One region of the Roseovarius sp. BRH_c41 genome, then DNA from elsewhere that is predicted to be linked to it. Evidence: riboswitches for the same ligand, from Rfam matches in the RefSeq annotation. Region 1 holds a riboswitch; each other region holds the start of a gene.
The links. A riboswitch is a leader RNA that binds a small molecule or an ion and turns the genes downstream of it on or off. The one in region 1 is predicted to bind thiamine pyrophosphate.

Region 1 (2,262 bases):
CGAGCGTCACCAGCGCCTGCCAGAGCACAAGCGCGAGCGCTGTAGAGGTGGCGATGGTGACAAGACGGCTCATGGGGCAGGGTATCCGGCGAGGGCCGCATCGAAGAACGCGCGCTCCAGCCTTGTGGCTGTGACAAAGGCGGATTGTGCGGCAGCTTGATCCTCGGGCGAGAGGATAGGCCAGACCTGATCAAGCTGGCCGCGCAGATAGGCCACGACGCCCTCGAACCCCGGCCCGCTGTGCAGGGTGATCCATTCCCCGAACCAAAAGCGGAGGTCTGTGGCGCGGTCCGCATGTGGGCTGGCCCAGTCGAGATAGGTCCATTCGGCGACGCTCAGCACCGCGATCATTTGCGCATAGCGCCCTGATCTTGCCGCCGCGCGCATCAGCGCCTGAAACTCGGCTGTCACCGGATGGGCGGCGGCGGGCGGCTCTACAGTGCCGCCCAAAGCGTCAATCGCACGCAGGAAATAGGTATTCTCCGGTCCTGAAATCAGCCCCAGAAACTGTGCCGCCGGTATGGCATCCGGCAGGCTGGGCGCATGGGCGATGGCAGAGGCCAAGAGCCGCACGAAATCCTCGATAAAGAGGTAATCCTGTTGCAGATAGGCGAGCATCAGCGCCTCGGGCAGCGTGCCCGCCGCAAGCTGGTCGGTAAATGCGTGCCGGGTGGCGGCCTGCCAGTCCTCGGCCACAAGGGATTTGAGATGGTCGGTGGGGCGCATGGCTGTTTCCTTTCAGGCGGGCGCGCGCAGGCGGGCAAAGAGCCGGCCCTGCGCGGCCAAAGTCTCGGGGTCATCCACCGCGCGTGGCACCGGGGCAGAAGGCGACGTCACATCCTCCAGCCCGGTCTCGGTCAGGATATGGATGGCGTGTCCCATGCGCGCGGCCTCGGCCGGGTCATGCGTGACCATCAGCACCGTGCGCTCCGTCAGATGCGTGGCCGTGAGATCCTGCATCTGCGCGCGGGTGCGGGCATCCAGCGCCGAAAACGGCTCGTCGAGGAGGACGATGGGGCGATCCTCCATCAGCGTGCGCGCCAGCGCCACACGCTGTTTCTGCCCGCCCGAAAGCGCATGGGGGCGCTTGTCGGCATGATCCGCCAGCCCCACCCGCGCCAGCATCTCGCGCGCCCGCAGAATGTCGCGCGGTCTGCCGCGCAGCCGCGCCCCAAGCGTCACATTGCCCAGCACATCAAGCCAGGGCATCAGCATTTCACCCTGCGCCATCAGCGCCATGCGCCCCGGAAGCGGCAGACCGTCCGAGGCCGCGATTGTCCCGGCAAACTCTGTCACCTCGTCCAGCCCGGCAATCAGGCGCAAGAGCGTCGTCTTGCCCACGCCGGACGGTCCGAGCAGACAGGTGATGCGCCCGGCCCTCAGGGTTAGCCGCAGCGGTCCAAAGACCGGCACAGCCCCAATCCTGGCGCTGCCATCGAGGGTCAGACTGGGCGGTGCGGTCATGCGCGGCCTCTTCAAGCTTGGGCCGCAGGCTAAGGGGAAGAAGGGCGCAAGGCTGCGCGGTCTCCGTTCCCTCCGCCGGTGCAAGCCGGATCAGGTTCGATGGGTTGGCTCTTCGCCTCTCAGCCCAAGCGGGCACCCCAACGGATATGTCAGGTGTAGCAATGCGTCTTGCCGTTGGCAAGGCTGCGGTGGCGCATGGAATATACCCTGCATTTTAGATGTTCAGCGCTTGTTAGGACTTGGCTGTCAGGCTGGCGCCATCTGAGGGGAGAGTGTCATGCACGGGCTGGTCAACCGCGCCATCGAGAGATTTGTCAGGGATACCTATGGGCGCGATGTGTGGATTGACACGATTCGGCGATTGGATATGGGCCTGACCGAATTTGAATCGATGATGATCTACGAGCCGCAGGTGACCGCGCAGGTGCTTGCGGCGGTGGGCACGCGGCTTGCGCGCGGGCGCGACGACTTGCTTGAGGATATCGGCACCTATCTGGTCTCCAATCCGGCGACCGAGGCGTTGCGCCGCTTGTTACGGTTCAGCGGGGTGGATTTTGTCGATTTCCTGCATTCGCTTGATGACCTGCCAGAGCGCGCGCGCCTTGCGGTTTCTGACCTCGACTTGCCCGCCCTGGAACTGCTCGATCAGGGCGGCGGGCTCTACCGCCTGCATGTCGGCTGTCCAGAAGGGGATGGGCCGCGTTTCGGGCCAGTGGTGGTCGGGCTTTTGCGGGCGATGGCGGATGACTACGGCGCGCTCGCGGTGGTCGAGCATCAGGGCGAGGCCGGAACCTGTGA
Region 2 (2,262 bases), on a different contig from region 1:
CCGGGGCGCAGCCCGTCGCCAAGCGAAAAGCTCACGTCATATTGGCGGCAGATGTCGCAGACCTCCTCGAAATGCTCATAAAGGAACGACTCGCGGTGATGATGCAGGCGCCATTTGGCCATGATCGAGCCGCCACGGCTGACGATCCCCGTTACCCGGTCCACGGTCATCGGCACCATATGCAAACGCACGCCAGCGTGGATAGTGAAGTAATCCACACCCTGTTCGGCCTGCTCGATCAGCGTGTCGCGGAACACCTCCCACGTGAGGTCTTCGGCGATGCCATTCACCTTTTCCAAGGCCTGATAGATTGGCACGGTGCCGATGGGCGCGGGGGAATTGCGGATGATCCATTCGCGAGTGTTGTGGATGTTGCGGCCCGTGGAGAGATCCATCACCGTGTCCGCCCCCCAGCGGATCGCCCAGACCAGTTTGTCCACCTCTTCCTCCATCGAGGAGGTGACGGCGGAGGTGCCCATATTGGCGTTGATCTTGACCAGAAAATTGCGCCCGATGATCATCGGCTCAAGTTCGGGGTGATTGATATTGGCCGGGATGATGGCGCGGCCTGCCGCGATTTCCTGCCGGACAAACTCCGGGGTGACGTAATCAGGGATATTGGCGCCCCAGTCGTTGCCGTCACGGTGGCAGGGTGTCAGCTCTCGCAGCTGATTCTCGCGGATGGCGACGAATTCCATCTCGGGCGTGATGATGCCTGCGCGGGCATAGGCGAGTTGGGTAGGGGCAGCCCCCGGTTTGGCGCGCAGCGGCTGGGGTTTGACCGGAAATTCCGGTACCAGCCGGTCGCCCGTGACAAAACCGTTATCCTCGGGTTTGATGTGGCGGCCCTCGTAATCCTCCACATCCCCGCGCGCCATGATCCAAGAGCGGCGGAGTGGCGGCAGGCCCTGGCGAATGTCGGTGGTGAGGTCCGGATCAGTGTAGGCACCAGAGCTGTCATAGACGGCAAGCGGGGCCTCGCCAGCGGTCGGGTGGGTCGAGATTTCGCGCATCGGCACCGCGATTTCGGGATGCAACTGGCCGTTGACATAGATTTTTCTGGAGGCGGGCAGGGGCCCGGTGGTCACGCTTGGGGTGATGCGTTGGGTCGGGACGTTCATGATGGTGCTCCTCGAGTCACGTTCTGCAAAGAGACCAGATGCGCGCGGCTGGGGAGGCATGAGAGCATCGCAGAGCCCCCGGTTCAGACCACGGGATATGCCCCTTACCGGCAAAATCACGCGCCCTAGCTTCCTACGCCAGTGTCAACTGGATCAGGTTCAAAGGGTCGCGACACTGCCCGTAGCGGGCCAGCCGCCTCTCAGTCCCTCGGTTGGGACTCCCCTGCGTACATTGTGGTTATCTTCAAAAAACCCGGCTGGCAAGCCTGTGGATGGAGTGCCTCCTCTGAAGTTCTCTAATCGCATTGGTCAAGTTTTATAATTGATGCCTTCACGCGCGCCAGGTTCATGGCTCTCTCCGCGGTCGACCTCCATGGGTCGCCGCATGTTGGCGTCGGATGGTCGGATCGGCCTAAGTGGTCCTCGCACTCGTTTCGCTGATCAGTGCATTCAGAGTGACGGCCTTATCCGCGTCATACGTCCCGGCGGGGACGCGTCCGCTGGTTTAGAGCGTTTCGCGTGAAACCTGAGTCGCGGGGGATGCCCAATTGGTCTTGAATGTGATCCATCCTGAGTGGGAGGATGGGTCATATCAGCACCTTTGCCTTTGGCGCTTTGTGTGCGATTTCAGCGACTGATTGAAGATGGGTTAAGCGGGCGGGCGTCGGCGTTACGTCTGAAACTCTCGCCAGCCACAGGCGCACGATGGGCACGACAGGTCAGAACCAGAGGAAATTCGGCCCCGGCCCCTCGGGGGCGTCCACGCGGTCAGGGCAAGCTGGCACCACACCGTGCATTCCTTGAGGAGCTGGTTGCCCAAGACCCGGACATCACGCTCTTCCAGTTGCGCGACGCATTGGCCGAGGCGGAGGGGGTGCAGGGCGCACGTCAAGTAGCTGCCATACGAGCCGCAGCACTTGACGGGCAGCTATGTATTGCAAAGCTGGTCGCCGAACCACTACGTTTTGTACATTCCCAAGTCGTTTGCGTCCAAGAAAGAATGGCACAGCGCCAATGGTCTTCGTATACCTGCAATCTCAGTTAAGGTTGCGCAGGTTTCTTTCGGCGTCGATGCCACCTGCCGCTATCGGACAGGTGGCATCTGATCGCATGCGCTCTAAAGGAGCCCCTATTGCTTGGG
Region 3 (2,262 bases), on a different contig from region 1:
GGCAACGTCTGCATTCCGAAGTCCTGCGCCGGTTATGTGTTCCGGGCCGATCCGCCCATGAACCAACAAGGACGCGAGAGCAAAGCCAAGCGAATACTGTGCCTCGCTGGTGGTGGTGGGAAGTCCGGAGTAAAGCGCAGCAGATTCAGCAAAGGTTGCAACCTCAAGCGTCTCGATTTCGGGTCCAGTAACCGCGTGCTCGACCATCAGCACGCGAACGCCTTCGAGCGCACCATGGGCCCAACGACAGATTGGATAGGGCTTAATGTAGTTCCGCAAGAGCGTCCAATCCTGTCCCAAATCTCCCCAAATATGCGTCACGTCGGCCCCTTCGACCGTGATGGCGGGCGCGCCGATAAAGCCACGCTCGGCCTGTATCAGAGACGAAATCCCAACCAATGCGCCCATTCCTGACCCATCATGCAGCATGGTGGGATTGGCGATCTCGCGCATCATCTGACTGCGCGGCCCATGGTATTCGGCGATACCCATGGCCTGACGCAACACCTCGGGCGTTTGCCTCCGAAGATGTGCCCCCAGTGTCGCGACCCCTAATGCATTCCATGCCCCCGACGTGTGGTAATCAGCGGTGGTGGCATGCAGCGCGACGCCCGCCCGTGCGGCTATCTCATAGCCCACGGCAAGGGCTGTGAGCGCCTGCCGCCCGGTCAGATCCAAGGATTGCTCGGCATAGGCAAAGAGCGCTGGCACCAGGGCACAGCCGATATGTCCCTTGGTCGGGTTGTAGCCATCATGCCCATCGAGATTGTCAATCTGCGTGGCCAAGGCCCAAGCCGCCCCCGGCCTCGCGCAGCGCCGACCATCAAAGAGCAAAGTTGCGCTGTGTTTGTCACTACTCGCACCGTGAAAATCGACCGCAAACTCGCGCGCGATCCTACTCACGTCGAGCGATGCCGCCCCCGCCGCAACTCCAAGTGTGTCGACAAGCAGTAATGCGGCCCGTTCAAGCACCGCCTCAGGAATGGAAACCGAAGGATCAAGCGAAAAGTCAGCGATCTTATCAAACTGATGAGGCACCGGAGCAAAGGACATCAAGGCATCTTTCTGCAAGGAACATTTCCTCACCCTGACGCGATTACGCGAAGCCTTGAGTCCTGTTTGCGACATGTCCTATCCCGCAATCTCCTCTTGCAGCATAAGAAATCGGCTGTTAGCTATTGGCAACATCCGTTGGGGTGCCCGTTTTCGGGCTGAGAGACATTACGTCAACCCATCGAACCTGATCCGGTTGATACCGGCGTAGGGAACGGACATCAGCACGCAACACGCGTCCCAAGTCCGTTTCGCTCGACATGAGAGGACTGGCCGATGGTGGCAACGGCATTGACAATCGCGGGCTCCGATAGCGGCGGAGGTGCGGGGATTCAGGCGGACCTCAAGACCTTTTCGGCCCTGGGTGTTTATGGCGCCAGTGTGATCACCGCCGTGACCGCACAAAACACCTGTGCGGTCACCGATGTGCATCCCGTTCCGAATGCCGTTGTTGCCGCTCAGATCGCTGCTGTTTTGGGCGATATCAGGGTCGATTGTATCAAAATTGGCATGTTGGGCGATGCCAGCCTGATCGAGACCGTGGCAGAGGCTCTGGTGGCGTACTCTGGACCGATCGTGCTTGATCCGGTCATGGTTGCCAAATCCGGAGCAAAGCTCTTGCCGGATGCAGCCCGAGAGGCTTTGATCGCGCTACTTTTGCCGCGTGCCGATCTAATGACCCCGAATTTACCCGAGGCCGCGAGCCTTCTTGGCGCCTCAGAGGCTGAGGATGACGCTGAGATGCAAGCTCAAGGTCAGCGCCTGCGCGACATGGGTGTTCAAGCGGTACTGATGAAGGGTGGACACGGACGCGGCGACACTTGCAGCGATTGGCTGATCTCTGACGGGGTGGTGAGGTTCGACGCGCCCCGTATCGCCACGCGCAACACCCATGGGACGGGATGTACTCTGTCCTCTGCCATCACGGCGGGGCTCGCAAAGGGCCTAACATTGCACAAAGCGGTAGAGAACGCACATATCTGGCTGCATCGGGCGATTCTGGCCGCCAACATGTTGGAGATCGGCCAAGGACATGGCCCGGTGCATCATTTTCACGAGATCTGGACATGAGCAAGGCGATCACCATACGAGGGGCGGGGATCGTGGGCCTCTGCGTTGCCACAGAGTTGATCGCACAAGGCGCGCGCGTGATCCTGCGTGATCCTGCGCCAGAGCCGGGACCAACCGCATGTTCTTGGTGGGCGGGGG

Region 2: linked by a shared signal. The riboswitch ahead of thiC (phosphomethylpyrimidine synthase ThiC) and the one ahead of VR71_RS09975 (ABC transporter ATP-binding protein) in region 1 are both predicted to bind thiamine pyrophosphate.
Region 3: linked by a shared signal. The riboswitch ahead of thiD (bifunctional hydroxymethylpyrimidine kinase/phosphomethylpyrimidine kinase) and the one ahead of VR71_RS09975 (ABC transporter ATP-binding protein) in region 1 are both predicted to bind thiamine pyrophosphate.

Annotation. Positions count from the first base shown of each region.
Region 1 covers NZ_LADY01000029.1:23,352-25,613, forward strand. Annotated here, with positions in the region: gene VR71_RS09965 (ABC transporter permease) at 1-73, opposite strand, end outside; gene VR71_RS09970 (TenA family protein) at 70-726, opposite strand; gene VR71_RS09975 (ABC transporter ATP-binding protein) at 739-1,464, opposite strand; TPP riboswitch at 1,515-1,614, opposite strand; gene VR71_RS09980 (heme NO-binding domain-containing protein) at 1,742-2,262, shown strand, end outside.
Region 2 covers NZ_LADY01000037.1:177,033-179,294, forward strand. Annotated here, with positions in the region: gene thiC (phosphomethylpyrimidine synthase ThiC) at 1-1,121, opposite strand, end outside; TPP riboswitch at 1,235-1,356, opposite strand; gene VR71_RS12155 (fasciclin domain-containing protein) at 2,251-2,262, opposite strand, start outside.
Region 3 covers NZ_LADY01000059.1:32,404-34,665, forward strand. Annotated here, with positions in the region: gene VR71_RS17950 (MmgE/PrpD family protein) at 1-1,071, opposite strand, end outside; TPP riboswitch at 1,183-1,284, shown strand; gene thiD (bifunctional hydroxymethylpyrimidine kinase/phosphomethylpyrimidine kinase) at 1,330-2,124, shown strand; gene VR71_RS17960 (FAD-dependent oxidoreductase) at 2,121-2,262, shown strand, end outside.